One region of the Desulfitobacterium elongatum genome, then DNA from elsewhere that is predicted to be linked to it. Evidence: riboswitches for the same ligand, from Rfam matches in the RefSeq annotation. Region 1 holds a riboswitch; each other region holds the start of a gene.
The links. Region 1 has a riboswitch for molybdenum cofactor ahead of ACZ42W_RS10815 (molybdopterin-binding protein). Riboswitches for the same ligand answer to the same signal wherever they lie in the genome.
Positions count from the first base shown of each region.

Region 1 (10,649 bases):
TTCCAGAAGGGGATGGATGGTCTGTTCCCCCTTATAGTGGAAAGATTGTCGACGGTAAAATTTTTGGGCGAGGAGCACTTGATGATAAAGGACCTACACTAGCAGCACTCTTTGCTATGAAAGCAATCAAAAACTCCGGCCTCCCACTCAACAAAAAAGTCCGTCTCATTATAGGCACCGATGAAGAATCAGGATGGGCGGATATGGATTATTACAAACAAAAAGAAGAAATTCCTGTCATGGGGTTTGCACCTGATGCAGAATTTCCTCTGATTCATGCCGAGAAGGGGATTCTCCATCTCGAATTAAGCAAAAATCTCTCTGAATTCTCCCATCTCGTTCGTATTCAAGGAGGGCAACGAGCTAATGTCGTTCCCGATCTTTGTCGTATTACAGTTAAGGGTTTCACTGAGGATGAGCTCGATGCTCAACTGCATGCTTTTCATTTCCCTGAAGGGGTATCAGGAAAACTTGAAGCCTCTACTGAGAACTCAGATACAGGACTCACTGTGGTGATTCAAGGGATGGGTGCTCATGGTAGCCTACCTCAAAACGGCAAAAATGCTGTGATTTATGCCCTAAGCTTTCTAAAGTCTTTACCTTTAAGTGATGATGAGCTTACCTTAGTTGAGTGGCTTCTTCAGAATCCAGGAACAGGCTTCCACGGAGAAGGACTTGGGGTCACATTAAGTGATGAACCCTCTGGCAAATTATCTCTTAATCTAGGTATCATGGATCTTTTCGCTCAGCATATTCGATTTGTCATCGATATTCGTTATCCTGTGACCTTTAAGAAAGAGGATATCCTCACTCCGATTGAGAAGAGAGCAACAGGGGCCGGGTTTTCTATGAATATTTGTAACCACCAACCAGCCCATCATGTTCCCAAGGACAGCCCCCTAGTTAAATCTCTTCTTAAAGCCTACTCAGACATTACAGGACTAGAAGCCTATGCCTTCGCGATCGGGGGGGGGACTTATGCTAAGGTACTACCACAAGGAGTTGCTTTCGGTCCTGTACTCCCAGGGGAACCTGATGTAATTCATTGTCCAGATGAATATATAACCATTGAAAATCTAATTTTGGCCACTAAGGTCTATGCTCAGGCGATTGTTAATCTTGCTCATAACTCGTCAGATAATAATTTTTGACTTTAGGCATCTAACCCGACCAACCCTCTTGCATCTAGCAGGAGGGTTTAGCGTTAAAAAGAAGACCCACGTGAAAAGAGTAATTCGGCCTTGAAAGGCAGGAATTTTAGCCCGATTAACGAATACATCTTGTTATGTAACAAACCAAAATCAGCTGGAGGGTGAGAACTTTGAAGAACGCGCAACTATCCCGCGCGAAAGAATTCTTAAAACAACTCTCTGAAAACTCTGGGGTGTCCGGCTACGAGATGAATCTAGCCCCCCTTGTAATAAAAGAGTTTCAGACCCTTGCCGAAGATGTACGTACCGATCGTTTTGGAAATATTTATGCATTCAAAAAAGGTACCATTGGACGCCATAAGATTATGCTCGCTGCCCATATGGATGAAATAGGCCTCATGGTCAAAGAAATAGATCCTCGTGGTTTTCTCCGCTTCACTACGGTCGGTGGAGTAGACCAGCGGACTCTTCTTTCACAAGAAGTTATCATACACGGCTTACGCCCAGTTCATGGGGTCATCGGCTCTATGCCGCCCCATCTTATTCTAGGAGATAGGGAAAAGGCTGTAAAAATGGAAGACATGGGGATTGACGTCGGTCTTACTGCCGTAAAGATTCGGGAAGTCATTCAGATTGGGGATATCATTACGCTTAGACGTCAGCCTCTAGAATTACTTAATCATCTTTTTGCAGGTAAATCCTTTGACGATCGAGCAGGAGTCGTTGTCATGAAAATTTGCCTTGAAGAATTAAAGCGTATGCACCATATACACGATGTCGTAGCGGTTACGACGACTCAGGAGGAAGTTGGCCTGCGTGGGGCTTTGACAAGCGCCCATGCCCTAAATCCAGATTTAGCAGTCGCCATTGATGTGACCCATGCAAGCACACCGGACACCAAAGGACAGGTAAATATCGAATTAGGTAAAGGACCTACAATTGCACTAGGCCCAAATATTCATCCGATAGTCTATAAAGAGATGATCAACGCAGCACAAGAAGCCCGACTGCCCTATCAAGTGGAACCTATACCAGGAATGAGTGGTACAGATGCTTGGGCAATTCAAGTCGCTCAAGCTGGTGTGCCAACAGGTCTCCTCTCTATTCCCTTACGGTATATGCATACCTCTGTCGAAACGCTAGACATGCAAGATGTCGTTAACTCCGGTAAATTACTGGCCCATTTTATTGCCGGATTGCCAGAGGACTTGGAGGAATCGATATGCTACTAAGAACCTTAACTGAATTAAATGGAACCTCTGGGGTTGAAAAGGAGATCCGACAAGCTCTACGCCAAGAAATCGAACCCTTTGTTGATTCCATAATGATTGATAAAATCGGCAATCTTATTGTTCAAAAGAATCGCTCAGAACAAGGCCCAAAGATAATGTTAGCGGCGCATATGGATGAAGTAGCACTTATGATTACAGACCTCACAGCCGATGGCCTCCTGAAATTCCGTCCAGTAGGGGGAATCGATTCACGAATTTTGGTATCCAAACCCGTAAAAATCAATTCCCTAGTTGGTGTCATCGGAGCAAAAGCTATTCATCTTCAAAAGCCTCAAGAGCGCCAACAAGCCTTGAAAATAGATCAACTCTATATAGATATAGGTGCAAAGACGAAAGAAGAGGCGGAAAAACAAGTCAAGCTCGGTGATTATGCTTATTTCCTCACTAAGACTGAACCCTTAGGTGAAGGATATCTTAAGGGAAAAGCATTTGATGATCGAGTGGGGTGTTATGTCCTCTCTGAAATCTTTAAAAAGGACTATTCTTTGAATTTAGTCGGGGCTTATACCGTTCAGGAGGAAGTCGGATTAAGGGGGGCGAAGGTCGCAGCGTATCACGTTCAACCCGATTTTGCTATTGTCCTTGAAGGAACAATCGCTGCAGATATGATACATTTGGAAGAGCATGAATGGGTCACTGAACTAGGAAAGGGCCCAGCGCTCTCAATCATGGATCATAACACTCTATATAACCCGAAACTTATTGAACAAGTGGCTGAGCTCGCTAAGAATAATAAAATTCCGCTTCAGTTCCGAAGGGGGAACAGTGGGGGAAATGATGCCGGAAAAATTCACTTAAGCAGAGAGGGAATCCCTACCATCGCAATCAGTGTCCCCTGCCGTTATATCCATTCTACCGCTTCAATCATCTCAGAAGATGACTTAAAAAATACAATTAGCCTCATTGACCTGATTCTTCATTCCATCCCTGAGAACTTCACTTTTTAAAAGGAGGATTCACTCATGCCGCTAGATCAAAATCCGTTGGATTATTTGCTATTAAAACGTTTGACCCAAACCTTCGGTCCATCTGGAGTTGAGGGTCAGGTGAGCACTCTGATCGAAGAACAAATTCGACCTTACTGTGATGAACTATATAAAGATAAACTTGGAAATCTAATTGCACTTCGTCGCGGATCCGGTAAAAAAATAATGGTCGCTGCCCATATGGACGAAATCGGAGTTATGATTACTCATATCGATGAAAAAGGTTTTTTACGTTTTGCACCCATCGGAGGGGTTCATATTCAAGAGCTTCCGCATCGACGTATTCAATTCAAAAGCGGTCTCGTAGGTGTAATTGGCGTAGAGAAACTTGAAAAACCTACGGATTTGAAGGGAGATAGACTCTACATCGATATCGGTACAAGCTCCCGCGAAGAGAGTGAAAGACTTATTCGGGTCGGGGAAAGCGCTGTTTTCACGGGAAGCTATGAGGAAACAGAACATCAAATCCTTTCCAAAGCTATGGATGACAGAGTAGGCTGCTTTGTAGCGATTGAGGCCATGAAAAGCCTCCAAACGAATCATGAAGTGTCCTTTGTATTTACCGTCCAGGAAGAAGTCGGTCTAAGGGGAGCACAAACAGCGGCTTTCGCCCTTGAACCGGATTTGGCAATTGCTATAGATGTCACGATGACTGGAGATACTCCTAAAGCACATACTATGGAAGTTAGACTTGGCCATGGAACTGCTATCAAAGTCATCGACCGCTCTATGATTACTCCACCCATGATCAAGAAATGGATGGCTCAAACCGCTGAAGATCATAAGATTCCTTATCAATGGGAGGTTCTTGAATTTGGGGGGACTGACTCAGGGGCAATTCATCTAACCAAAGGTGGAATCCCAGCAGGAGTACTTTCCATCCCGACACGTTATGTACATAGCCCTTCAGAAACCGTCGATCGAAGAGATGTCGAGGCTACTGTTCGCTTATTGGTTGCACTCTTAGAAAATCCTGTAGAATTATAAAGAATACCTCATAGGGAGTTTCAACTTACCAAGAAGTTGAGTTGGCTTTTCCAGTGACGGTTGTCCTAACTATCTTAACCTGACCTCTAACGAAAAGCCGGTACCTAAAGTACCGGCTTTTTCACTGTGATTTAAACCACAAAAACACCTCTAAAATATGTTACAATCCCGGTAGCAATAAGTACTTCTTAACGTATTGGGGGATTAAACTTGATTGAGAATGCAGGATACAAATTGGAACACTGTCGAAAACACTGTGTAAAATCCTCTCAAGATTGGTCAGAACTCTATGCCCAACTTGAACAGCTCCTTAAGGATCTTGATATACCGACCCACTTGGCGAAGCGTTTCAACCAAGTACAATATCATTACATCCCTAAGATAGCTCTCGCAGGTTGTCCCAATGGATGTTCCCAACCTCAAATCAGAGATATTGGAATCTCAGGCTACCTCACCCCAAAAATGACAGATAATATCTGTTCAGGATGCCATCGCTGTATAAATTCTTGCGTCGAGAATGCCCTCACGTGGGAAAATAAGAAAGTGGTATTAGACTCTAAGCTTTGTCTGAACTGTGGCGATTGCATCCGAGCCTGTACAACAGGGCGGATCGCACCTGGAGATTCCGGTTGGATCTTCCATCTTGGTGGACGCTTAGGAAGGCATCCCCAACTCGCTAGAATTGCAGGCATTGAAAATGATAACGAAGAGGTAATCAATAAAATTAAGAATATCTTTGAAGACTATTTTGAGAATGCTCTACCTGAAGAAAGGCTCAATCGCTACCTTGATCGTCAAAGATAGAGACCCTCTAGAACTTGCTTCTAACTACTCCGAATTATTCTACTCCGAATTATTCCGTTCATGTACCCAACGTTGCAAATCCTCAATAGATTTTACTTTAATCTGTTTCTTCTCCATTTGAAGAATCCCCAAATCCTTCAACTCTCCTAAAATTCGGCTTACAGATTCACGAGCTAGACTACACATCCCAGCAAGATCAGTAGCAGAGAGTGGAACAGATATCAAAACTCCATCGGAAACGGATCGCCCATGCACGTGAGCTAAGGCAAAAAGCTTTGCGCCCACTCGTGATCGAGCATCGCCTAGCGCCACATTCTTAAGCTGACGATAGGCTCGACGAAGATCCAATGCCATGATTTGATAAAACGCCCATAGCGTTTCGGGGTTCTCTTTTATATAACGCATTAATGATTTTCTATCCAGGACAAAAACTTCCGAAGCTTCTGTTGCTATCACAGCATAGGGGTAATTCTTGCCATCGAGTATTGTTTCTGGGAAAAAGGCAGGAGCCTGAAGAACGCGAAAAATCTTCTCCGTGAATTCGCTCATAAGCAAAATTTGTACTCTACCTTGAAGTAAAAAAAACGTTAAATTTCCTTCTTCCCCGGAAAAGAAGAGAAACTGCTTTGCGGCATAATGACGTACCCGTCCATGAGTTAAACAAAATTCCCAAAATGACTCAGGTAATTCTCCCCAAAGGGCATTCTTTTTAAATAGATCGAACCCGTTGTTTATACTCGTCATGAAGTAATTCAACCTCCCTTCTTAATTTGCAATCCTTTATCAATGAATTCTAGAATATATTAAAAGAACCTCTGTATTCTTAAAATACATAACATTAAACTTGTCAAGTAATAAAGAAGTTTCGAATAAAAAAAACCTTTGTTAAAGAATACACTTTTCATGATATAATATCAATAAAACCGAGCCTAAAATCCTAAAGAAATATCCATGGTTTTGGGCCGTTTCAGGTTGACCTGAAACCGGGGTGTGTTTAGAAATGGACATGCCTTCCGTCAAAGAAAAGGAGGATAATATTTCATGCAAAAAATTCGAGTACAAGACGCCATTGGAGCAGTGCTTATGCACGACATGACGCAGATCATCCCTGGTGAAACAAAGGATGCGCGTTTTCGTAAAGGGCACATTGTAAAAGAGGAAGATATCCCGGTATTACTCAGCATGGGTAAAGAGCATATTTATGTTTGGGATCAAACACCCGGACTAATTCATGAAGATGAAGCAGCCGAACGCCTAGCTAAAGCAATTGCCGGGCCAGGTCTCAGTTTTAGCGAGACAAAAGAGGGTAAAGTCAATCTGATCGCCGATCAAGACGGCTTGATTTACACTTCTGAAGAAGGTATCTATTCCTTAAATTCTCTGGAATATATCATACTTGCTACACTTCATAACCATCGACCTGTGAAAAAGGGTCAGAAAATTGCTGGAACCCGCGTTGTTCCACTTATGATCGATGAACACGTTATCTTAGAAGCAGAGAGAATTGCCCATGAATTTAAAGAACCTCTACTTCAAATTCGCCCACTTCAGTCCAAGAAAATCGGAGTCGTTACGACTGGAAGTGAAGTCTACCACGGACGAATTGAAGATAAATTCGGACCTGTGCTCCAGAATAAAGTAGCCGAGTGGGGATCAATTCTTATAGGACAAACCTTTTCAGATGACAATGTGGAAATGATTCAAGAGAAAATCCGTGAACATCTAGCAAATGGCGCAGAGATGGTCCTCGTAACTGGAGGAATGTCCGTTGATCCAGACGATCTCACGCCTACTGCGATAAAAGGACTAGGTGGGGAACTAATAACCTATGGTACGCCTGTTTTGCCAGGTGCGATGCTCTTGCTAGCCTACCTTGACGGAATCCCAATCATGGGACTGCCAGGATGTGTAATGTATTCGAGAAAGACAGTATTTGATCTTGTAGCTACCCGTATCCTTACAGGCGAACGTCTAAGCAGGTTAGAGATTGCAAAATACGGACATGGTGGCCTTTGTCTGGAATGCCCTGTATGCACGTATCCCCACTGTCATTTTGGAAAATGATTATAACGATATCAATATAGAATGAGAGAGGCTTAAGGGCCTCTCTCATTTTGATTATAAAGAGGTTCTCTTGACCGTCAGTTAAAAAACTTCCCTTGCAATTCTCCAGACATCGTCTATCGTTCGGCATCGAAAGACCCGAGTACAATAAGGCTTATATTCTCGCATAAGGTTATCTCGATCCCCCCATTCTCTTTCCTCTAAAGGATTAAGCCAATAGACACGCCTTACTTTCTCTTGAATCTCTTTCAAATATTCCGCTTGTGAAGGCCTAAAATTATTCCTGCCATCGCCGAGTATCAAAAGTGTGGCACGGGTGGAAATTTCAGATAACCAATCTTTCGAAAACTCATTAAGAATTCTTCCATAATCAGTAAATCCTGACGAGTTTTTGCGGCTCCACGCATGGATTTGCTCCAGAGAATCCTCGGCCTCCACCCAATTATCATAGGATATATCCCATATGACATCGATAAAAAGATAGATACGTACTCTTCGAAAACAAGACTTAACCCTTTTGATTAAGAAAAGAAGGAATTGCGAAAAGGGTGCGACAGAATTCGAGACATCACATAAAACGACGAGTTCGGGACGCTGTAGTGCGTATTTTTCGAATTCTAAACGGTAGATCAACCCATTACCCCGTACCATTTCTCGAAGGGCAGAGGATAATCGAATCCCCCCGCGATTCGCCCTCTTCTTGCGCCACCCAGGACGTGCCGCAAGATTCTTACCCATTTGCCGTAGAGCCTGATGTACTACATTTTCCTCTTGGAGAGTAAAGTGATTCAAGGGTTTATAGCGCCAATTTACTTTTCGCAGGGGGTCCCAACGGTTTCCTGATTCCATTCGATAGATTAATAGTACTTTACGTATCTGTTGATCCCATAAATTTCGAAATTCTTCAAATTTCATCCAATCGGCTTCGAGTATCTCTCCACGTGAATTCGCAAGCTCCAGTGAATTAGCCCAAGAAAGAAACCCAGATTGACCTAGGATGAACTTTATCTGTTCTTCGAAATCTAAATCCTCCAGATCCTCTACTTCATCTATCTTACTCGGAAACCCTTTAAGTTTCATAAATTCCTTAACGTCGGGCATTCTAAACTCGAGTATAGAGGATTTCATTGAAGTCTCTTGTCCAGGATAGAGAGTTATCCCACAATTACCTGTCCCGAGACCTTGTTGTTGATTTCTATTTTGGTCGTCATGTCCTTCTTGACCACGACAATTTGGAGGGTCAAGTAACTCGCTATCCATTGAGTCATTCTTTAGGTTTTGAAAAAGCACTTGCCATACTAATTCAAAAAGGTCGAGATCTTCCCTACGATGAATAAATATAGTCCGAAACACGATTTGAGGTGCTAGATCGGAAAATCGGACAAGGACCTTCATAGTCTCCTGAATCTCTTGAATAGAAATAGGAATTCCTACTGCACGAAGTGCATAGATTAGCTTAAGAAAATTCCACCCGTTCATTTCCCTCTCTTTCATTCTTTATTTTGCCTCGGATCATACTCTGTCTGACCATTCTCTCTTTTTAAAGTCTCTATGTGCCAAATCTTAATACGCTCTTCAAGTTTAGCCAAATCTCCAGGATGTTTTAAAAGGATAGAAAGAGTTCCTGCCAATCTATCCAATTTAAGAGATTCCTGGTGTAGAATATTTAGCGCATGTGCAAAGTCCATACTTTCAGATACACTTGGTAATTTCCTAAGCGGGATTTTACGAATTTTCGCTACGAACTTACATACATCACGAATCAGTGGCTCAGCAAGTTCAGGACACCTTTGCTTAAGAATTTGCACCTCGCGTTCTAAATCGGGATAAGACAAAAGGAGATGAATACAGCGTCTCCTTAATGCTTCTGATAATTCACGAGTATTGTTACTTGTTAATAGCACAATAGGGGAATTCTTTGCCTTGAAAGTCCCTACCTCAGGTATAGTGACCTGGAATTCTGCGAGAAGTTCAAGCAAAAAACTCTCAAATTCTTCATCGCTTTTATCAAGCTCATCAATCAGAAGTACGACGGGGTCTTCTGAAAGTACAGTCTGAAGTAGTGGCCTTGCTAACAGAAATTCAGGCCCATAGATATCCGTTTTGATCTCTTCCCAACTCGACAGTCCTGCTTGTAAACGCAATAGCTGTTTTGCATAGTTCCAATCATAGAGAGCCTTACTCAAATCCAAACCCTCATAGCACTGGAGCCGTATCAGCTTTCTGCCCGTACTCCGTGCCACTGCGAGTGCGAGTTGAGTTTTCCCGACACCCGCGGGTCCTTCGATAAGGCATGGTTTTTCTAGGGCAAGCGCCACAAATAAAGTAGTTCCTTGATCCTGACCTAATAGATATCCTTCTTGCTCCAATGACTCCATCATCGAACGTGCAGATTCCCACATAAAATCCATCTCACTTCCAATCTTTACTAAAATTTTACTCCCTTTGGCTGTCATTGACAATTCCTTATAGAAAAGCTAATATGGTTTATATAAACCCCCCCGGGGTAATAAATCATAAAGAACAACCTATACTTAATCATGATTATCCTGAAAGGAAGGGATTTATAATGAACAAAAAAATTGCAATCCCGACAGAAGATGGGAATGTTAACGCACATTTTGGTCGTAGCCAAGCTTTTACACTCTTTAATGTCCAAGACGGAAAAGTTACAGGTGGAGAGAATATTGATGCCAAAGGTTTTGAACATCAACATTCTGGAATTGCCCAACTTCTTAAATCCAAGGGAGTGGAAGCTGTAATCTGCGGTGGAATTGGTCCTGGTGCTATCACAGGTCTAGAAAACGCAGGTTTAGAAGTTCTACGTGGAGCGAGCGGTCCAGCCCGCGAAGTAGCACAATCCTATGCTGACGGAACCTTCGTATCAACAAATGCTGTCTGTAATCATTCTCATGGTAAGGAGGATCATCACCATTCTCAGGGTCACGGTCATCATGATGATCATGACCACCACAATCATTAAATCTTTACAGTTATTGCATATTCATAAATGCATTAACGAACAATAACTTTAAGGTTTCTTATACTTAGTCGTGGAAAGGATGGATATAGAATGGGAGCACACAAAAAAGTCTCGCGTCCCAAATCCCCTGTTACTGTGAAAGATCCTCACTACTCGCAGTACGATATCCAAAAGGAACGTAACATCTACGACCATACGGGCTATAAGAGACCTCACTAATTCTTCAGAGGGTGCGGGAATTCCTGCACCCTCTTTTTATTATTCTTACAGCTTATTTCTCCTCTCACTGATTTGCAGAATATCAATCTTGCATAATTCAGACTAGATGCTAGAGATTACCTTGAATTTTATAATCACACCCCGGCACTAATGTTAGCCCTCC
Region 1 covers NZ_AP038772.1:2,289,979-2,300,627, reverse strand. Annotated here, with positions in the region: gene pepV (dipeptidase PepV) at 1-1,151, shown strand, start outside; gene ACZ42W_RS10840 (M42 family metallopeptidase) at 1,322-2,383, shown strand; gene ACZ42W_RS10835 (M42 family metallopeptidase) at 2,374-3,390, shown strand; gene ACZ42W_RS10830 (M42 family metallopeptidase) at 3,406-4,416, shown strand; gene ACZ42W_RS10825 (4Fe-4S dicluster domain-containing protein) at 4,627-5,220, shown strand; gene ACZ42W_RS10820 (Crp/Fnr family transcriptional regulator) at 5,260-5,964, opposite strand; molybdenum cofactor riboswitch at 6,130-6,266, shown strand; gene ACZ42W_RS10815 (molybdopterin-binding protein) at 6,262-7,284, shown strand; gene ACZ42W_RS10810 (VWA domain-containing protein) at 7,366-8,763, opposite strand; gene ACZ42W_RS10805 (AAA family ATPase) at 8,775-9,686, opposite strand; gene ACZ42W_RS10800 (NifB/NifX family molybdenum-iron cluster-binding protein) at 9,854-10,267, shown strand.

Region 2 (10,649 bases), 230 kb from region 1:
GGTCGAGTCAAAGATAATTTATAGGCGAAAGTTTATAAGTTGTCAGAGAGAAAATTCTTGGGGGTAGGGAAAAGCTTTTAGCTAGTCGACTTAATCGTTGATTATCTAAGGGTTCCAACTTATCTTCAAGGGTCGAGCGAAGATCATCCTGGGTTTTGAAATTTTTTGTATATAGACATACACTGTAGGGTGTATACCTATATATGAATTTATCGGTCTTATTTAGCCGAAAGGTTAAGTAGGGTCGGGTAGATATCCAGTATGGTCGAACGAACCATCAACTGGGGTGGCGATTCTGCTTGGTTATGAGTCGAAAGATTATAGCTAGGTAATAAACTATCTCTCTTGGTGCTAGGTAGATCATTACGTGCTCTTCTTTAACTGACAGCCAGGGGCTTCGTTCAAGGTTTTATGAACGAAGCCTCTTTTGAATTATTTTTTTAGAAACAATGGGACGGTTATCTAGCTTCCTTCGTTTTTTCCAATGATGCTTTTTTTACTTAAAAGTATGAGCGAAATCACAGCTAGAGTTCTATACTATCTGGTATGATGACCTTAATAAAGAAGAGGTGATTCATATGAGCAAGATGATTGACCTATCCAAGACGGTTTATGAGATTTGTACAGAAGATCCAGAGGTCATTGACATCATGAAGGAATTAGGCTTTGAAGGGATTACTAACCCAGGAATGTTAAGCACTGCAGGACGCCTAATGACCCTTCCCAAAGGTGCAGTCATGAAAAAGATTAGTTTGGATAAACTGAAAGAAGTCTTTATAAGTAAAGGGTATCAAATCAAAGAATAAGGAGTGAAACAGGATGAGTGAATTATTCAACAACCGTGAACACCGTCAAAGAATTCTAAAAGAACTGATTACTGACTTGCATAAGGGTAAGACTGTTGAAGAGGTAAAATCTCGCTTCGAAAAGCTGATCGAAGGAATTTCTCCGAGCGAAATATCTGAAATGGAACAAGCTCTGATCTTAGAAGGAATGCCTGTAGAAGAAATACAGGGACTTTGTGACGTGCATGCAGCAGTATTTAAAGGTTCGATTGAAGAAATTCATAGCCCCCAAAAGGATGAAGATGCTCCAGGGCATCCTGTGCATACTTTCAAGCTTGAGAATAGAGAACTTGAAAAGTTGATCAATGATAAAATATTGCCCGGGCTAGAAAGCTTGAGTGACTCAGGACGTGTGGAAACTATACACCAACTTCAAGAAGGCTTTGAGACTCTCTGGGAAATCGATAAGCATTATAGTCGTAAGGAAAATCTACTGTTTCCTATCATGGAGAAACACGGAATTACCGCTCCTCCAAAAGTCATGTGGGGGGTCGATGACGAAATACGGGCTGCCATTAAAGAAACTCGGAAACTTTTAGCAGGCGATCCGCTAAGTAAAGAATCAGTACTCGAAAAGGGGAAGGAAGTTGCTACTCGAATTCCAGAGATGATATTTAAAGAAGAAAACATTCTCTTTCCCATGGTACTCGAGACCTTTTCCGTCGAGGAATGGGTTCAAATCGCGGAAGCGAGCGACGAAATTGGTTATACCCTAGCGAAGCCACATGGAGCTTGGAAGCCCGTCCAGCTGAAGAGGGAAAACGAAACAACAGGGGAAAAGGAGCAGGGAGAAGGACCGGTCCATGATAGGTATGTTGAATTTGATGCGGGCCTCCTTCTGCCAGAAGAAATCAATGCCATGCTGAACACTCTGCCACTGGATATTACGTTTGTCGGTAAGGATGGAACCGTAAAATACTTCACCCAGGGAAAAGAGCGGATATTCGCGCGGGCCAAGACCGTCCTTGGAAGGGAAGTTCAAAATTGCCATCCACCCGCAAGTGTTCATGTCGTGGAGAAGATCGTCGAAGAACTAAAATCGGGTAAAAAAGACCATGAGGAATTCTGGATTAAGATGGGAGAAATGTTTGTTTATATCCGATACTTTGCCGTTAGAAATGCGGCAGGCGAGTATCTAGGTATCATGGAAGTCACACAGAATATTAAGCCGATCCAAGAGATATCGGGTGAAAAGAGACTAATGTCAGAGTAACCATCAAATCAAACCCCTGAGAGCGTCAGGGGTTCTTTTATTGCCCTAGATAAGCGCTAATTCGACATTCCTCTTACAATATATGATAATAAAAACTATTGTAAAAGAACATAAACGAATGTATAATTACCATATGTATGATTCTAGTTAGTTTTAGATAGTGCGTGCTAGTCTATGGAAAATGGATAATTAATTTTTACTTTCTCCTCCGTGTTAAATGTTACTAATTTCATATTCTTCTCCGAGCCGAAACGACCTAAAGAGTAATCCATGGTATTTCGGCCAGGGCAATAAGCCCTCGGGTGTACTCAGAAATGGGTAGGCCTTCACGATTGAAAAGGAGGTGGATTTCCAAGCCATGAATGGACTTAGTCATGGCTCCACTTTCGATGAGTGGAGCCATGACTTTTTGATTTATGATGAAGCTATTCTTTGTGCATTAAAGGCAATGGGATTCTTAAAGAGGCTATTACTGTTTCTAGAAAAAATCCAAGGAGGTGAATTCAATGAAAATTGCAATCATTGGGGGATATAATCTCGAAAGATACGGAGGGTCCTTAAGTAAAGTTGAGGATATGGTGATTGGTTTCCATGATGGGAGACCTAAGCAAAGAAATAAAAAGTGCATGGAAATTCTTATTAAAGATGCTGATTATGTAATTATAGTACAATCGGTCTGCTCGCATAGCAGTATGTGGGATGCGAAAGCTGTGGCAAAGAAATGTAATAAAAAGGTATATTACGCACACAAGCAAGGTTTAGCTTCGATTCTGAATACAATTGAAAGTCAACATAAAAGCAAGACGGCGTAGAAAGCGCAGGGGCGAAATCTTTGTGAAAGAAGGTTTGAAGAATATGGGATATAGTTATGCTAGGGAAATGTGGATCCCAACATTGATAGATAAGCCTAATCCAGAGTACTTGTTTTTTCCTGGTTGTAGACTATCTGACGAGTCTGCAGGAGAATCAATTCATTCCATTAAGAGCTTACTCCTAGATGCTCATGTAAATATGGCCATATTAGGTGAAGAAAATTGGTGTTGTGGTGAGAAAGCAAGGAAGGCTGGTTTTGAAGATCTATCGCGTTTAATCGCTAAAAGAAATATTGCACTCTGGCATTCATTGGGGGTTAAAAAAATAATAACGAGCTGTACCCAGTGCTTTGTCACATTGGAAAACGAATATCGTAAGTATGGCGGCGATTTCGAAGTTATACTTCAATCTGTATTCTATGAAGATATACACTGTAATGCCAAGTCAAAAATAAGTTGTAGCAAGGGCAGGAGGTGTGGGGTAGATTCTACTTCTTCGTTAACATATTGGAAAGTTCACTGAAAATAGGCTTTAAATTACTGGAGTTTGTACTTATTGAAACCGAAAATTGAAAATGCAATACCTCGAACGCAAATGTTGGAGCAACTGTTAGATGGTATCCCATAAAATGGATATAGAATGGTTTTGATGATGCACTTATCAATTTAAGGAACATCTCTTTTGCATCATATGCTGTCAGTGGGAATGGATCAAAGAAGTGGAAGGCTCCTGAGTATGTCTAGTTCTCAGGGGCCTTCCACTATTACAAAAGAGTTCTTTCAAAATCGAGATGCAATGGAGGTTGATACTTGCTATAATGTGTGATGGATGAAATTCTAGGAGGAAATCGCTTGGAAATCAAAGAGATCAAGGGAAATACCTATTGCATTGATACGGGAATGACCTACATTCCTTTTTATAAAATGAACGAAGAAGAAATTATCTTGTTGGATTCCGGATGGGCAAAAGGAGAGAGAAAAGGAATCGATGAGCTTCTAGCAAAGAACAATTTTAAGGTCGCAAGTATTATCTGCAGTCATTCTCACATTGACCACATCGGAAATAATGCCTATTTTAAGAACAAATATAACTGTACAATTGCTATGTCAGCCTATGAGGCACTCGTTTGTAGTTCAACAGTCAATCTTAAGGCTTATTTTAGTACCCAAACTCTATCAGTTGTTGAAGAGCACTATGAAGATATGGTTTGCGAAACTGATATCATGATTTTGGATAACCAAGATCGAATTAATATGTGTGGTTATGAATTTAAAATTTTTCATACACCAGGACATAGCCCAGCACATATATGCATTATTACTCCTGATGATGTAGCGTATTTAGGTGATGCCCTCATTAGCTATGATGTAATGGCAGGGGCTAAAATGGCCTACGCTTTCATACTCAGAGAAGATTTAAAAAGTAAAGTAAAGCTGCATGATCTTAAGTGCAGTCAATATGTCGTGGCACACAAAGGGATATATAATGATATAACAAAACTCATTAACGATAACATTAATTACTACAAGAATCGAGCTGCAAAGATATATGAACTTATAGACGGTGCTATGACTATGGAAGATATTTTCAAGGCTGCCATAAAGAAGTTTGACATTCAAGTAAAGAGCACCTATAGATATGCAGTCATCGAAAGGATGTTAAGATCCTATGTTGAATATTTGAATGAAACGGGAAGTATAGAGCTAAATATAGAGCATGGTTTTCTCAAATATTCTAAAGGTTCATTGTGTATTGAGGAAGTCGCAATAATGGAGTAGATAGATTTGTTAAAAGTAAAGGAATTCTTTCATAGGATAGAAGCAAAAGGATTTAATTTAACACAGCAGCAAAAGAGGGCCGTTGTCCATGACCAGGGGCCTCTTTTGCTTTTAGCTGTTCCTGGTGCGGGCAAGACGATGGTCCTAACTGTTCGGCTAGCTTACTTAATTCTTGTGAAAAAAGTAGACCCTCGAACGATACTTTGCCTTACTTTTAGTCGGGCAGCCGCGAAGGAAATGCAGGAGCGGTTTGTGAATAACTTTGGAGAAATGATTAATGGTAAAATCCAGTTTTCAACGATCCATAGTTTTGCCTATGAGGTGGTTCGCTCAGCTTTTCGCCAAAAAAACACCCAGTTCAAGATTATTGAGGAACAAAAAGGTACAGAAAGCAAGATTGGAGTTCTTCGTAGAATCTATCAGAAGCATAACTTTTCTACTATTACGGACGAGCAACTCGAAGGGCTTCAGAACACCATATGCTATGTAAAAAACACTTTAAAAAAGCCTGAAGAGCTTAAGAGTAATGAAATCAAGAACTTCTCATTAATTTATCACGACTATGAGGAGTACAAGAGAGACTGCCATCCACGGCTGATCGATTACGACGATATGCTTTCTATTGCGTTTCAGGAGTTGAAAGAAAACCCTAAGTGTCTGGAGTCTTACAGAAAGAGTGTTGCCTATATTTTGACGGATGAGAGCCAAGATACGTCTCTTTTGCAGCATAAGATTATAGAAATTGTCGTAAAACCTAAATCCAACCTTTTCGTCGTTGGTGATGATGACCAAAGTATCTTTGGATTTAGAGCGGCAGATCCACAGTATTTATTAGACTTCGAACAGAATTATCCAGGGGCGAAGATTCTCCGTATGGAACAAAACTTTCGTTCTACTCCCCAAATCGTAGATGTATCCTCTAGGTTCATCCGTTCCAATACGTTACGGTTTGATAAGGAGATGTTCACAAAGAACCCTAAGGGAGAGGTCCTTCAAATTGGACAATTCAAAGGAATAAGGGAACAAAATCAGTTTATTATCGAGAAACTGAAAGTCCAAAAGGATTTGTCTAAGGTTGGGATACTTTACCGTAATAATCTATCCGCGATTGGATTAGCAGAAGAGTTAAGTAGGGCCAATATTCCTTTTTATATGCGAGAGGCGGGGAAACAGAGATTTTTCTCGCACTGGGCGATTCAGGATATACTTAATTTCCTGCGTTTCTCTTATAGTGACAAAAGCTTGGCTGTCTTGGAGCGCATCTGGACCAAGTTGAGTTGCCCTATTCGAAAACAACAGATCGATGATCTCAAGCAAATGCAAATCGATCGATCACTCTTCGATATACTTGCCGAGTATCCGGAAGTTACACCGAAACGTAGACTTGAATACTTAGAGCTTAAGAAACAGTTTAAGGTGCTTAATTCACTGTCTCCCTCTAAGGCTATCCGTTTTATCCGAAACGAGCTGGAGTATGATAAAGCTATAGGGCAAATTTGTGACTCGCTAGGTTTTTCCGAGGAGTATCTCGAAGGTCTCATGGATATTTTAATATCAATCGCTCAGAATGAGTCGACCATAGTGGATTTTGCCAATCGCCTGACATTCCTTGAAGAGCAAATGAAGTCTTCCTATAAGAATAAGCACAGTAAAGCCGTGACCCTCTCGACCATCCATTCAGCGAAGGGTTTAGAATGGGAACAGGTCTATCTCGTTGATCTTGTCGAAGGTATTATTCCTGAGAGGGAGACCGTAAACGCAGAAAAAAGCGGAAAGAAAGAATTGTTAGAAGAGGAAAGACGCCTTTTCTATGTAGGGATGACTCGGGCAAAGAGACAGTTGACCTTATGCTCGATGGACTATTACCATAATAAACGAGTCAAAGTTTCCCGTTTTGTTTGTGAGGTAGCCTTAGTCCTTGAGGGGAAAAATTTGAAAGATGTTCCCCATAGGGTATCAATCGACGATAGCGTTTTGGCTGCAGGGTTAGTGGTGGAACATAAGACCTTTGGAGAGGGAGTCATCGTTGAAGAGGATGGTAATGTGATTGTTGTTCGCTTCAAGGATGGATCACAGCGTACGCTAATGAAGGATATCTGTGAGAAGCAGAAGTTGATTTGGGCGGTTTAGAGAGAATTTGTTCATAAAATCCGTTCACCGGTCAACCCATCCTGGGAGAATCAGGGGGACGGTTCGAATGCTTCCTGCTTGGAAGCGCAAGAACCGTCCCCCTGAATTTTTTCTCATGGTAGTATAAAGAGTTATTAATGTTAGATAATACCACTTAGCATAGAAATTATGGAAGGTGTAGTGGTATGGAATATGAATGAGGGGTTAGTCGTAGTTGTGAGAGCCTTTATAGGCTTCTATTCTCTCCTTATTTTTGCAAGAATTATCGGGAAATCACAGATAAGTCAGCTTAGCTTCTTTGACTATGTGCTTGGAATTACGATTGGTTCTATAGCGGCTACTTTGACGACGGATTTATCCAGCAGAGCGTGGCCCCACTGGGTAGGGCTTTTTACCTGGGTTGCGCTGGGATACTTGATGGAAATGATCTCAACAAAATGGCGATATGCTGCTAAGTATTTGGAAGGGGAGCCGACGATTGTTATTATGAATGGCAAGATTATGGAGAAGGCTCTTAAAAAAATGCAATATAGGGTTTCCCAGATATTAGAGCTCCTTAGAAACAAAGGAGTATTTGACTTGAACCAAGTTGACTTTGCTATTTTAGAACCCAATGGACAAATTTCAGTATTATTAAAGCCTGAACATCTGCCCCTAACTCCTATGGACATGAATATACAAGTTTCCCCGTCAGGGATAAGTACAGAACTTGTTTATGATGGAATTATTATCGATGAAAATTTAAGCCAGCTTAATAAAGACAGAAATTGGTTGTTTAAAGAACTCAAAAAGAAGGGTATCAAGGATGTATCAGAAGTCTTTTTAGTAACGCTCGATCCGGCTGGAAGTTTATATGTGGACAAGTATGAGGATCATCTAAAGAAAATTACAGATATAGGGGATTACAAAGGACCCTACTAAGGAGAACTGATTGAATGAGAAGATTTTTAGTGATAACTATTCCCATCGTCACACTCATATTTTTCGTCTTGGTCATGATAAGTAGTGGCTTCTTAAAACATCCTTTCGGAGATGATGACAATATTCCACTTACAATAGAAACCCTTATCCAGGATGTTAATAATGAGAACTGGGAAGCTTCAAATAAAGACACTGATCAACTAAGTAGAGCTTGGGAAAAGGTCGTCAAAAGAGTACAATTTAGTTCTGAACGCAATGAAATTGATGATTTCACGATAAATATAGCAAGACTTAGGGGGGCTATTCAAGCTCAGGATAAATCAAGTGGACTTCAGGAATTAAGTGAGGCATATTTACATTGGAAGTCCCTTGGTAAATAGGGTCATTGACTCACCCTATTTTCTCGTCTTCTGCAACCTTAGTAGATCAAGTTCATAAGGTAAAGGGACTATAGACTTTTCTTCATCCGTACGTTTAGGAAAAAAACTAATCTACAATAAATGAACAAAGCCAAGGGTGCATCTTGGCTTTGTTCTTCATTATTGTAATCTGATTTTATTTAAAAATAACTTGACCATCCTTTATTGAGTCGATGATAGCTAAAGATTCTAACTGCATACCTTTTTCTTCAATAAGTTTTCTGCCACCTTGAAATCCTTTTTCTATGACAATACCCACTCCAGCAATCTCCGAACCACTTTGAGTTAATAAACTTATGAGTCCCATTAGTGCACAACCACTCGCGAGGAAATCGTCGATAATTAATACTTTGTCCTCCGGATGTAAGAAGTCTTTTGACACTTTAATCGTATATTCTTGATCTTTTGTATAAGAATAGACTTTGGCCTCATAAACATCGAGGTTCATGTTGATACCAGCGTGTTTCTTCGCAAATACGACAGGAATATTGTTAAAGTATTGAGCAACTATGCACGCAATGCCAATGCCAGACGTTTCGATGGTTAATATTTTTGTTACTTCTTTACCAGAAAACCTGCGCTTAAATTCCTTGCCTATTTCATTAAACAAGGTGATATCTAATTGATGATTTAGGAAGTTATCGACTTGGATGATCCGATTATCTGTAATTTTCCCCTCGGTGCGAATTTTGGTTTTTAAGAGTTCCATGATATAAGTGCTCCCTTCATAGTATAAAAACACTCCCAAAGTCTTTCAGGAGTGCCAATGTAAAATGTTATAATAAATAGGATAACGTGACTATCGACAAAAATCAACTAGATTTTTGTCGATAGTCCTTGATATGCAAAAAACACCATTGGACATAAAACTCCAACAGTGCCTGTTACTAAACGAGATGTGCCCTCCCAAAGTTAGATAAACTAACCTAGGAGGGCACATCTCGTTTTATGAATTGTAGGGTCTTTAGGTTACTTGGTCGTTGCGATTGTCGGCATGAGCCCAGGTGCAAGATATGCCTCTAAGAAAATGATAACCATAACAATGAGGAGCAAATAAACAGAGTACTTAGCGGTCTTACGGAAAATTTCATTTTCCTTACCAATCAAACCTGTCGCGGCACAAGCAATCGCAATGGATTGAGGGGAAATCAATTTACCCATCGAGCCTCCAAGCAAGTTGGCGGTAACTGTGAGAACAGGATTCATGCCCAGCTGAGTAGCTGTAACCTTCTGCAGCATTCCGAACAAGGCACCTGAAGAAGTAACTGAACCTGTGAGGAATACACCAAGCCAACCGAGGACAGGAGAGAAGAAGGGGAAGATTACGCCAGTAGAAGCAAATGCTAAACCAAGGGTGAAGGACATACCGGAGTAGTTTGCTAGCCAAGCTAGGCCCAAGACAGACATGACTGTTATGAGTGAATAGGCCAGTTGCTTCATTGTACGAACAAAGACTTTCACAGCCGTAGATGGGCTGATACGTAGGATAAACAGGGTAATGACTGCGGAGATGAGCATGGCGGTACCTGCATAGCCAAAGATATCCCATTTGTAGCTTGCAGCATAGACCGCTGGTTTTGTTACGATTGGAGCCGCTTGCATGACGTAGCCATGAAGACCAGGCCACTTCGGAATGTTAATAAACCATTGAAGGTCGTTCGCAACCCAAGTTTTGAAAGCAGGTGTGCCCCAAATTCCCATGAAGACCATGAGAACAAGGAAGGGAGACCAAGCTTTAAAGATTTGTCCACCGGTGTAGGTTTTCTGAGTAGAACTATTTACCTCTGGATCATTTGGAAAGCGCCATACAGTCTTGGGACTCCAAAATTTGATGAAGACTGCGGTACACAGAATAGAAACAACAGAACCGACAACACTCGGCAGCATTGGTCCATTGTACTTAGCAAGGAGGAAGAAGGGGATTGCAAAGCTAATACCAGTAACAAGTGCAGCAGGTATTACTTCCTTTGTGGCCTTCCAACCACAGAGTACTAGGAGCATTGCGATAGGGATAATAATTGCAAATAATGACATATTAATGGCTAAGCCGTGAGCAAGAACGGCATCATTCATGGCAGTAACCTTACCCATGGTTATTGTCGGTGTTCCTACTGGACCAAATGGAACGGGAGGAACGTTCGCCACGAGACAGATAACAGCCGCAGGGACTGCCGGAAAGCCTAAACCAATTAACATCGCAGCAGCGATGGCAACAGGTGCACCTTGACCTGCAGCGCCTTCCATAAAGGCTGAGAAAGAAAAGGCAATAAGTAAGGCTTGAAGTCTACGATCGCTTGAGAGTGTAGCAATTGAACCCTTGATGACTTCAAAGGAACCCGCTTCAACAGTCAAGTTATAAAAGAAAACAGCTGTAATAATAATCCATCCGATGGGGAAAAGGCCATTCATAATACCCAGAATCGTAGCAGAAAATGCGACACTAACAGGCAAGCCATAAACAAGTACTACATCAATAAAAGCTAATAAGAGCGTCAAGACGCCAGCAATATGGCCTTTCATTTTTTTGATT
Region 2 covers NZ_AP038772.1:2,521,261-2,531,909, reverse strand. Annotated here, with positions in the region: gene ACZ42W_RS11830 (DUF1858 domain-containing protein) at 579-806, shown strand; gene ACZ42W_RS11825 (DUF438 domain-containing protein) at 820-2,058, shown strand; molybdenum cofactor riboswitch at 2,286-2,418, shown strand; gene ACZ42W_RS11820 (DUF2325 domain-containing protein) at 2,565-2,870, shown strand; gene ACZ42W_RS11815 (heterodisulfide reductase-related iron-sulfur binding cluster) at 2,893-3,393, shown strand; gene ACZ42W_RS11810 (MBL fold metallo-hydrolase) at 3,723-4,649, shown strand; gene ACZ42W_RS11805 (ATP-dependent helicase) at 4,656-6,779, shown strand; gene ACZ42W_RS11800 (DUF421 domain-containing protein) at 6,972-7,700, shown strand; gene ACZ42W_RS11795 (DUF4363 family protein) at 7,715-8,080, shown strand; gene ACZ42W_RS11790 (xanthine phosphoribosyltransferase) at 8,256-8,828, opposite strand; gene ACZ42W_RS11785 (L-lactate permease) at 9,089-10,649, opposite strand, start outside.
Region 2: another riboswitch for molybdenum cofactor. It lies ahead of ACZ42W_RS11820 (DUF2325 domain-containing protein); the one in region 1 lies ahead of ACZ42W_RS10815 (molybdopterin-binding protein).

Region 3 (10,649 bases), 1.4 Mb from region 1:
TGGAGCAAAGGTCCTGGATACTATTGAAGCGCAATTAAAAATTAAGGATGGAGAGACCTCCGAAGACGGCCGTTACACCTTGGAAATCGTGAATTGCATCGGAGCCTGCGGTTTGGCTCCTGTGATGTCCATCAATGGGGAAGTACATGGACGACTGAACGCAGACCAAGTCCCAGGGATCCTGGCGAAGTATGAGTAGGGGGTTTAGGGATGAAGAATGAATCAAAAAAGCAGGTCTTAGTCTGCGCAGGGACAGGGTGTGCTTCCTCAGGAGCAAATCAAATCCTCGATTTACTGAATAAGGAGATTGAGAGACAAGGCCTTAATGATGTGGTAATGACGGTCCCTACGGGGTGTCATGGTTTCTGTGAGCAAGGACCTACGTTAATCATTGAACCGGAAAAGACACTCTATAGATGGGTGAAGCCAGAAGATGTCCAGGAAATCGTGGAGAGAGAGTTTGGTAAGGGAGAGCGTGTCGAACGGCTCCTTTATGTAGATCCTCTGACAGGACAACCAGCGACCACGTTTGCCGATACAAACTTTTTTGCAAAGCAAAATCGAATTGTCCTTAAGAATTGTGGTTTCATTGATCCGACTCGAATCGAAGATTATGTGGCAAACGAAGGGTACCAAGGATTAAAGCGTGCCCTGGAATTGACTCCAGAAGAAGTCATCGAGGAAGTGAAGAGTTCAGGACTTCGTGGACGAGGCGGAGCGGGGTTCCCGACGGGCCTTAAATGGAGCTTCTGTAAAGCGACTCCCTCTGATAAAAAGTATATTATCTGTAACGCAGATGAAGGGGATCCTGGTGCCTTTATGGATCGTGGTGTTCTCGAGGGAGACCCACATTCTGTCATCGAAGGAATGCTCATTGGAGCGTATGCGATTGGAGCAGATGAGGGATATGTGTACTGTCGTGCGGAGTATCCTTTGGCCATCAAACATTTAGAAATCGCAATTCGCCAAGCTGAAGAGGCAGGATTTCTCGGAGATAACATTATGAATTCGGGCTTCAATTTCCATTTGAAGATCCGGGCAGGGGCGGGAGCGTTTGTCTGCGGCGAAGAGACAGCTCTCATAGCCTCGATTGAGGGGAAGCGTGGTATGCCTAGGGTGCGTCCACCATTCCCTGCTCAGAGCGGATTGTGGGGGAAACCGACCAATAATAATAACGTCGAGACTTGGTCCAACATTCCTCATATCTTGAGGATGGGTGCAGATTGCTACGCACAGAATGGTACGGAAAAAAGCAAAGGGACAAAGATTTTCGCTTTAACCGGAAAAGTAAATAATACCGGACTAGTGGAAGTACCGATGGGGATGACGCTTCGAGACATCATTTTTGATATTGGTGGCGGAATTCAAGGCGGGAAGAAGTTTAAGTCGGTTCAGATAGGAGGCCCCTCGGGTGCATGTTTGCCTGAGGAAATGCTTGATCTACCCGTGGACTTTGATACTCTGACTCGAGCTGGTGCAATGGTCGGTTCAGGGGGTTTAGTGGTCATGGATGAGACCACGTGTATGGTAGATATTGCTCGCTTCTTCCTTAATTTTTCTCAAAGCGAATCCTGTGGGAAATGTACCCCCTGCCGTGAGGGGAACAAACGGATGTGGGAGATACTTGACCGAATCACTCGAGGAGAGGGTCAATTAGAGGACATAGAAAAGCTTGAGACTTTAGCGGATACAATTAAAGAGACCTCTTTATGTGGATTGGGGCAGAATGCTCCAAATCCAGTACTGGCAACCCTTAAGTATTTCCGGGAAGAGTTTGAGGCGCATATCCGAGATAAGAGATGTAAGGCTGGGGTATGTTCTGAGCTCTTAACGTATCGAATTGACGCAGAGCTTTGTAAGAAGTGCGGATTATGTTCGAAGAATTGTCCGGTGAAGTGTATCACTGGTGATAAGAACACCCCGTATGTGATTGATGAAGAAGCGTGTATTCGCTGTGGAACCTGTATGGAAGTATGTAAATTTGGTGCTGTTATCCGAGCATAGAGAGAGGAGTGAACGTAGTGGAGTGGCTGAATCTTACAATTGACGGAAAAGGGGTTAGTGTGCCAAAAGGAAGCACCGTTCTGGAAGCTTGCCGGATGCACGACATTCCGGTTCCAACCTTATGTCAGGATCCGGAACTAACTAATGCTGGGGCCTGTCGACTCTGTGTCGTCGAGATTGAAGGTATGCGCAACCTTCCACCTTCCTGCGTGACCCAGGTGACGCAGGGAATGGTCGTCCAAACGCAGACGGGCAAAGTGCGTAATGCGCGGAAAACCATTCTTGAGCTTTTGGTAGCGAATCATCCACTGGACTGTATGACCTGTCAGAAGATGGGAGATTGTTCGCTTGCCCAGTATGCCTATGAATATGGAGTATCTGGAGAAAAGTACAAAGGTATAAAACGAGAGCTTCCTCTCGATGAGAGTAATCCATTTATTCTCAGAGACCCGAATAAATGTGTTCTATGTGGCAAATGCGTGAGAGCTTGTGAGGAGATTCAGGGACGAAGTGTTCTTGATTTCTTTAAACGCGGTTTTGATTCTCAAGTTGGGCCCGCTTTTGGAGTTCCTTATAGCGAATCTGAGTGTGTCTTCTGTGGATCGTGTGTGTCGGTATGCCCAGTCGGAGCTTTGATGGAAAAGCAGATGATTGGCAAAGGACGTCCTTGGGAAGTGGAGAAAGTCCAAACGACCTGTCCCTTCTGCGGAACAGGCTGCAACTTTGATCTCAATGTCAAGAACGGAAAAGTCATTGGGGTGACCTCAAATCCAGGGGCTCCTGTTAACGGGAAGGCGCTCTGTGTGAAGGGTCGCTTTGGAATGGATATGATTCATAATCCAAACCGACTGACGACTCCACTGATTAAGAAGGATGGAGAGTTTGTTCCTGCAAGCTGGAAGGAGGCTCTCGATTTAATTGCTTTGAGGTTCGGAGAGATTAAAGCACAGTATGGAGGGGATTCCATCGGTGCTCTAAGCTCGGCTCGTTGTACCAATGAAGAGAATTATCTGATGCAAAAGTTCATGCGCGCGGTGATCGGCACCAATAATGTCGATCACTGCGCCAGGACCTGACACGCTCCCACTGTGGCCGGTCTGGCCACCTCATTTGGTTCAGGAGCGATGACGAATTCCATCAATGAAATTCCTAATGCTCAAGTCATGTTTGTTATTGGTTCGAATACTACAGAAGCCCACCCGATTATTGGGACAAAAATGAAACAAGCCCTCGCCCGAGGCGCTAAGCTCATCGTCGTAGATCCTCGTCGAATCGAACTCGCGGAGGATGCCCACATCTGGATGAGACTCCAGCCAGGTACAGATATAGCCCTGATTAATGGGATTATGAATATTATCCTGGAAAAGGGTTGGGAGGACCGTACTTTCCTTGAGGAACGGACCGAAGGCTTTGAACAATTAAAGGAAAACTTAAAGAAGTTCCCACCGGAAGTGGTGAGTAAGATCACTGGAGTCCCCATCGAGCAGATGGTGGAAGCCGCTCGCTTGTATGCGAGTGCAGAACGTGCTCAGATTTTTTACACCTTAGGGATTACGGAGCATACCTGCGGGACAGATAATGTCATGTCACTCGCTAACTTAGCTATGCTCACCGGGAATATCGGTAAGGAAAGCTCCGGTGTGAATCCTTTACGGGGTCAGAATAATGTTCAAGGGGCCTGCGATATGGGGGCACTACCTAATGTTTACACAGGATATCAAAGTGTCTCAAGTCCAACGGTTCGTGCCAAATTTGAAGAAGCTTGGGGCATCCCACTCAATCCTAAACCAGGCTTTATGATTCCGGATATGTTTGATGCAGCGGTTGGAAAAGAATTACGGGCGATGTATATCATGGGAGAAGATCCTGTGCTTACAGATGCTGATGCGAACCATGTTCGCAAGGGCTTAAATGCTTTGGATTTCTTGGTGGTCCAGAATATCTTTATGTCCGAAACGGCTGAACTCGCAGATGTCATCTTACCCGGAGCAAGCTTCGCGGAGAAGGATGGTACCTTCACGAATACTGAACGTCGGGTTCAGAGAGTAAATCAGGCGATTAAGCCCATTGGAGATGCCAAGACAGATTGGGAGATTATTTGCCAGATTGCCACACGTATGGGGTATCCTTTTCTCTATGAGTCACCAGCAGAAGTCATGGAAGAGATTGCTGCGCTCACCCCACAGTTCACGGGAATTTCCTACCAGCGTCTGGGAAAAAAAGGGTTGCAGTGGCCGGTGCCTCATGCAGAGCATCCTGGAACGAAGTTCTTACATGAAGGGAAGTTCTCCCGAGGTAAAGGGCTATTCATGCCCATCGATTACCAATTGCCCGATGAACTCCCTGACGAAGAATATCCTTTCTTACTCAGCACAGGACGCAAACTTTCTCACTATAACATCTCGACTCGTTTCTCAGATTCACTCGAAGAGTACTCACCGGAGGAATATGCGGAGTTGAATCCGAAGGACGCGGAACGATTGGGAGTGTTAGACGGGAAGAAGATCAAAGTGGCCTCCCGTCGGGGTGAACTAGAGACAAAGGTGCGGGTAACCGATCGTGTTCCCCCGGGAATGCTCTTCATGACCCTTCACTACAAGGAGTCGCCCACCAATGTATTAACGAATGGTGCATATGATAAGGTAACTAAGACCTACGAGTATAAGGTCTGCGGTGTGCGGGTAGAACGCTTAGCTTAAAGTCAATGAGGGTATCCCTGAAGGAAAGTCTTTCGGGGATACCCTTTAGGTTTTTTAATGCTTTTTTTGGAAATGTATGGCTTAAGGAGTGTTGTTTCCTTAAACTTATTTCCACTGCTAGACCCTTCATAGAGCAGATGCTTATAAAATGTGTTAAAAGGTTTAAAACTTTTGTGGGAGGAAATACTTTATCCTCGTAGAAATCATAACGTGTAATGAATTTGCGAATTCGATAATCTATAATTAATGACAGGCAGTGCGGCGTGGCGAATAAACTTTACGCATGATATTTTTAAAAACGATAAAGATTAAATAAAAGATCAGGAGTATGGGAGGCAGGAAGACATAATAATGCATAGCACACACGAAAATAAGATTTTGCCGATGACTGGAATTGTTTTAGCCGGAGGAAAAAGTTCTCGTATGGGAACGAATAAAGCCTTTTTGGAGTGGCAGGGACAGCCTTTGATCGAAAGGAGTTTACAGGTTTTACGCCCGATTTTCTCGGAGATAATCATTAGCACGAATAATCCAGAATTGTATAGTCGATATGGGGTTAAGACGGTTCAAGATATTTTTGTTGATCAGGGTCCTTTAGGGGGACTTCATGCCTGTCTGAGAGAGGCACAGTATGATTATTCGTTCTTTGTGGCTTGTGACATGCCCTTCTTAGATCCAGAGGTCATTCGCTTTCTAGCAGGATTAACTGGGAAAGAATCAGTTATCGTTCCCGAGGTCGATGGGGGACTGCACCCCCTTCACGCGTTTTATCATAAAAATTGTTTGTCTATATTACAAAAAAGGCTCGAGGCCAAGCGCCTCAAGCTTACAGAAATCTTTCAGGAATGTACCGTGCGTTATATCAGAGAGGAAGAGCTTCAGGGGTTCTCACACATTAGACGAAGCTTCAGTAATATTAATACTCCCCAAGAATGGTTGGAACTTCAACCTTAGGAAGGTTAATTCGTTCGGGACAGGTGTAGACATTGAGATGGTCCCCGCGGGCAAATCCGATGACAGTAATACATAGTCTACGGGCAAGCTTGAGGGCCATGTCAGTGGGTGCTGATCGGGCAATGAGAATCGGAATATTCATCTTGGATACTTTGAGGAGGATTTCAGAGGAAACTCTCCCACTAAAAAAGAGGACATGGTCACGTAAATCGAAACCGGACTTTAAGGCACTTCCCGATAACTTATCAAAGACGTTATGGCGACCTATATCATAACTCGTAAAGAGAACTTTTTCTTGGAAAGCGATACCTCCACTATGAATCCCACCTGTTGATTTAAAGAGGGGGAGGTGGTTCTGGAGATATTCAGCATAATTGTAAACTTCCTGAAGGGAGATTACAGTATTTGAGGTTTGGATTTTAGTGAGATCAGTGTCATTGCTAAAAGTAAATGAACTGCGACTTTTGCCACAGCAAGCAGAGAAAAGGCGCTTATTCATTAAATTAGGAGAGCCTAAAGGGGAAGAGCTATAAACCCATATGGACTGAAGTGAGGAATCATAACGAAGAGAGAGAACATCCTGATAGGAACGGATGAAGCCTTCCATGTATAAGAAACCAAGAGCAAGCTCTTCAAGCTGAGAGGGAGAACAAAGGATGGTGCCGATCTCCTCATCATTGAAAAATAGGGTGAGAGGAGATTCTTCCACGACGTATTCAACAGAAAACTCGGTGGTATTTCCTTGCGCTTTTATAACGGGAAATAATTCTGCTTCTTCAGTCATCTTCTCAAGTTCCTCCGAGTTTTTCTTTAATGATAGCATGAGCTATCAAAAGTTTAAAGTGAATTTTATATGAATGTTCATTGAAGTCAGATTTTTTAAGAAAAAAAGATATTTTGTCTCTATAAAACTCTTTTCACAAGAGCAGAAACGTAGTATCATAGTATTAAAGATGGATTAAAGTCCTAATTTAATAAACGTGCTCCGAAACTGGCTAACCTAAAGCGTATGCTACGGTGAGCGAGACAAGTGTAAAAACACTCGGGTATTACTGGAAACGGTTGTGCCTCCCTATTGGAAAGGAGTCTGTAAGTGTGTGAGTATGCTCCACGGTTTTTACAGACCGTGGAGTGTTTTATTTTAACTGAAATGATTTAAAGTGGGGGGATCCCTATGCAAGATCAGTTTAAACGCCGGATCGAGTACCTTAGGATTTCCATAACAGACCGGTGTAACCTACGTTGTAAGTATTGTATGCCAGAGACAGGGGTAAATTGGCTACCGCATGAGTCGATTCTGTCCTATGAGGAAATATTACGTTTAATTCGAATAACGACCTCACTAGGCTTTAAACGTTTTAGAATTACTGGTGGAGAGCCTCTTGCCCGAAAGGGAATCGTAGACTTTTTAGGAGAGGCTTCTAGAATTCCAGGTGTCGAAGACCTCATGTTAACCACGAATGGTATCCTGCTTCCTGAGATGGCCTTTGATTTAAAGGCTGCAGGAGTAAATCGAATTAACATAAGCCTAGATACTTTAAATCCTGAGCGATTCCGAGAGATCACTCGAGGTGGGGATGTACAAAAAGTTATTCAAGGCGTTTACCAATCCTTGGAGGCCGGTCTGCACCCGGTTAAGCTAAACGTTGTCGTGGTTCGTGATTTCAACCGAGATGAACTCCCCCAATTTATGGAGCTCGCTCGAAATTATCCCCTGCACGTTCGCTTTATCGAGCTCATGCCCATTGGAATTAGCTCAGAACACCGAAATGATTTCGTGCCCATAGCGGAAATGAAAGATATTCTCGGACTCGAAGGAATGAAACCCAAAAGAGATATCAAGGGTGGCGGACCGGCTGAGTATATTACCTCGGAGGGATTCCAAGGAAGCATAGGATTTATAAGTGCTTTAAGTCGGCATTTCTGCGATACCTGTAATCGGGTACGCTTAACTGCAGATGGAAAACTAAGACCTTGCTTGCATAGCGCCAAAGAAGTTGATCTTTGTCAAGCCTTAAGAGGAGAAAAAACCGATGAGGAGATAGCAGAACTGTTTGCTGAAGCCGTTTGGCATAAGCCTGCAGAGCATCATATGAATGAGGAAGCATGGCAAGGTCAGCGGATGATGTCACAGATAGGAGGATAATTTATGGATTTAACACACTTTGACGAAGAAGGACGCGCCCGCATGGTCGATGTTACTGAGAAAACGGAGAGTATGAGGGTAGCAACAGCGCGGGGAAAAGTAGAGATGCAACCAGAAACCTTGGAGAGAATTCGGCAGGGGCAGATTGCAAAGGGAGATGTTCTCGCCGTTGCTCAAGTTGCTGGAATTATGGCGGCAAAACAAACCTCAAATCTGATTCCTATGTGTCATCCTCTCGCCATCACAGGCGCAAAATTGAATTTTGAAATTCTTCCACCAGGTACGATTGAGATCGAGGGAATTGTTAAAGTTACGGGGAAAACTGGAGTAGAGATGGAAGCTCTTACCGCGGTCAGTGTAGCAGCTTTAACGATATACGATATGTGTAAAGCCATCGATAAAACAATGGTCATCGGAGACATTCGACTCATGGAAAAAACAGGCGGCAAGAGTGGTCATTTCATTCGAGAAGAAATTTAGACCCATAAAATAAAATAATAAAATTTAGGGGGATAATAAAAATGGCTAAAATTATTGCAGTATGCACGAGTGAAAAAAAAGGAATGCGTAAGAAGAACGTAGGAGAAGGAACTCTTAAGGTCAACTTTGGGATCGAAGGGGATGCTCATGGCGGAGATTGGCATCGTCAAGTCAGTTTACTAGCTATGGAGAGTATCAAAAAAATGCAGGATAAGGGGCTGGATGTAGTTCCAGGTGACTTTGCAGAAAACCTAACCACGGAAGGTATTGACCTTGTTAGCTTACCTATCGGCACAAAGCTTAGAATTGGCGAGACGGGACTTGGGGAAGTTACGCAGATCGGAAAGGAATGTCACACTCGCTGTGCTATCTATTATCAAGCAGGAGACTGTGTAATGCCAAAGGAAGGAATCTTCATCCGTGTGCTTGAAGGTGGAGCGGTAAGTGTGGGAGATTCTATCGAGGTGGTGGAATAATGCTGCGAGTGGGTGTGATTACCGCAAGTGATAAAGGATCTAAAGGAGAGAGAGAAGATCTTTCAGGTCCGACCTTGAAGGAACTCGTTAAAGAAATAGACGGTGAGGTTGTCCGTTATACGATACTACCAGATGACCAGGAGCTCTTAGCTCGGCAAATGATAGAATGGGTCGATGAAGATGGGCTTGATCTTATTCTGACGACGGGTGGAACCGGATTTTCCCTTCGTGATGTCACCCCTGAGGCGACAATCATTATAGCGGACCGCATGGTTCCTGGAATAGCTGAAGTAATGCGCTACGAGAGTTTAAAGGTCACTCCGAAAGCTATGCTCAGCCGCGCTGTGGCAGCCTTACGCAAGCGAACGTTAATTATTAACATGCCTGGTTCACCCAAGGCGGTGAAGGAGTGTTGGGCGGCCATATCATCCGCCTTGCCTCATGGAATACAGATCTTAAAGGGAGAAGCGAGTGAATGCGCTACTTCAAATAATCAGTAAATGCTTGTCACCCCTGTCCGGTTCCTACGTACACTATAGTAGAGAACCGGAAACGGGGTGATTTTGTTTTGAAGGTTATTGCCTTTGTAGACTATGAAAACATTTGGACGGGACTCTTGGAACAGGGGTACGAGTTGTCTCCTGAGAAACTCATGCAGTCCTTACAGCTTTATGCTAATCAAAACGAGCACATGTTACTAGCTATCTATCTCTACGCGAATTTTGATCGGGAAGAATTTTGGCGGTCTCAAACTTCCTTCGAAAAAACCCATGTATATACTCGGCATGTCTATGGCAAAAATAATTTTTCAAGTACAGGCTTGCGCCGCAACGCAGCAGATGTTGAAATCGTCCTTGAGGCCCAAGAGATTCTAATTACACGATCCCAAACCTTTGATATGATGTTACTACTCACTGGGGACGGAGATTTCCTTCCACTCATCCGTAAGATACGAGCCTGGGGAAAAGAAGTGAAGGTTATTGGGGTCGACGGAAGTGTGCATCATATATTACAGCCCTTTTGCGCTACAGGTGATTTTTTCGGAGAGTTTCTTACCCAAGAGATGCCCTATGAATACGCGCCTGAAAAGGATATTGAACAGGGAATTCAAATTTTAGCTCACCTACAACTGTCTATGGCTTATATCGCTTCCACTAAAGCACGGACGGCTTTATCAGAACAGTTAAGTAAGACAACTTCCCAAGTCAAAGAATGGATTCGTTATGCCTTAAGGGAAAAGATAATACTTGAGCAGGAATATCCTGACCCCAGTTTGAAAATCGGTAAGACTAAAATTTATTTGTTAAACTTAGAAAATTCTCGCGTTCAGGCAGTGTTAGGATCATCGATTGAGGATATCCGAAAGCGTCATGAAAAACTAAGTGGAAACTGAGAGAACGGGAAGCTGTTCTCTCTTGTTTTGATTGTCCTGCTAAAAGATGCCAACACCGTGTTGCAAACCACCACTATGAGGTCGGCCAAGAAAGGTTAAGTTAAAAGGAGAAAAAAGGAAATTATTTTTCCAGGATATGAATAAATGGAAATCAAGATGGTCAATATAAGCCTTAGAAACTGCAAGTCAGGGTTTTGAAGTTCTGTCAATTTTAGAGTGACGCAGCAATAAGGAGAAAATGGTAGATAATCAATTAATATTATGCTAAAACAACCCGTCACTGCTCTTGGCAGGATTTGATTTCCCCACCGACCTTGCATATTATTATAGTAGATGTTAGCACTCAATAGGAATGAGTGCTAACAATAAAAATTAAGATTAGATTCTTAAGGAGGGACTTTCTACAATGAACATCAAACCTCTTGCTGATCGGGTAGTCATCAAGGCGCTCCCGTTGGAAGAAAAAACAAAGAGCGGAATCATTATGCCAGATACCG
Region 3 covers NZ_AP038772.1:3,656,605-3,667,253, reverse strand. Annotated here, with positions in the region: gene nuoE (NADH-quinone oxidoreductase subunit NuoE) at 1-199, shown strand, start outside; gene nuoF (NADH-quinone oxidoreductase subunit NuoF) at 211-2,004, shown strand; gene fdhF (formate dehydrogenase subunit alpha) at 2,022-4,703, shown strand; gene mobA (molybdenum cofactor guanylyltransferase) at 5,055-5,657, shown strand; gene fdhD (formate dehydrogenase accessory sulfurtransferase FdhD) at 5,620-6,441, opposite strand; molybdenum cofactor riboswitch at 6,629-6,759, shown strand; gene moaA (GTP 3',8-cyclase MoaA) at 6,832-7,803, shown strand; gene moaC (cyclic pyranopterin monophosphate synthase MoaC) at 7,807-8,283, shown strand; gene ACZ42W_RS17350 (MOSC domain-containing protein) at 8,325-8,759, shown strand; gene ACZ42W_RS17345 (MogA/MoaB family molybdenum cofactor biosynthesis protein) at 8,759-9,259, shown strand; gene ACZ42W_RS17340 (NYN domain-containing protein) at 9,328-10,152, shown strand; gene groES (co-chaperone GroES) at 10,559-10,649, shown strand, end outside.
Region 3: another riboswitch for molybdenum cofactor. It lies ahead of moaA (GTP 3',8-cyclase MoaA); the one in region 1 lies ahead of ACZ42W_RS10815 (molybdopterin-binding protein).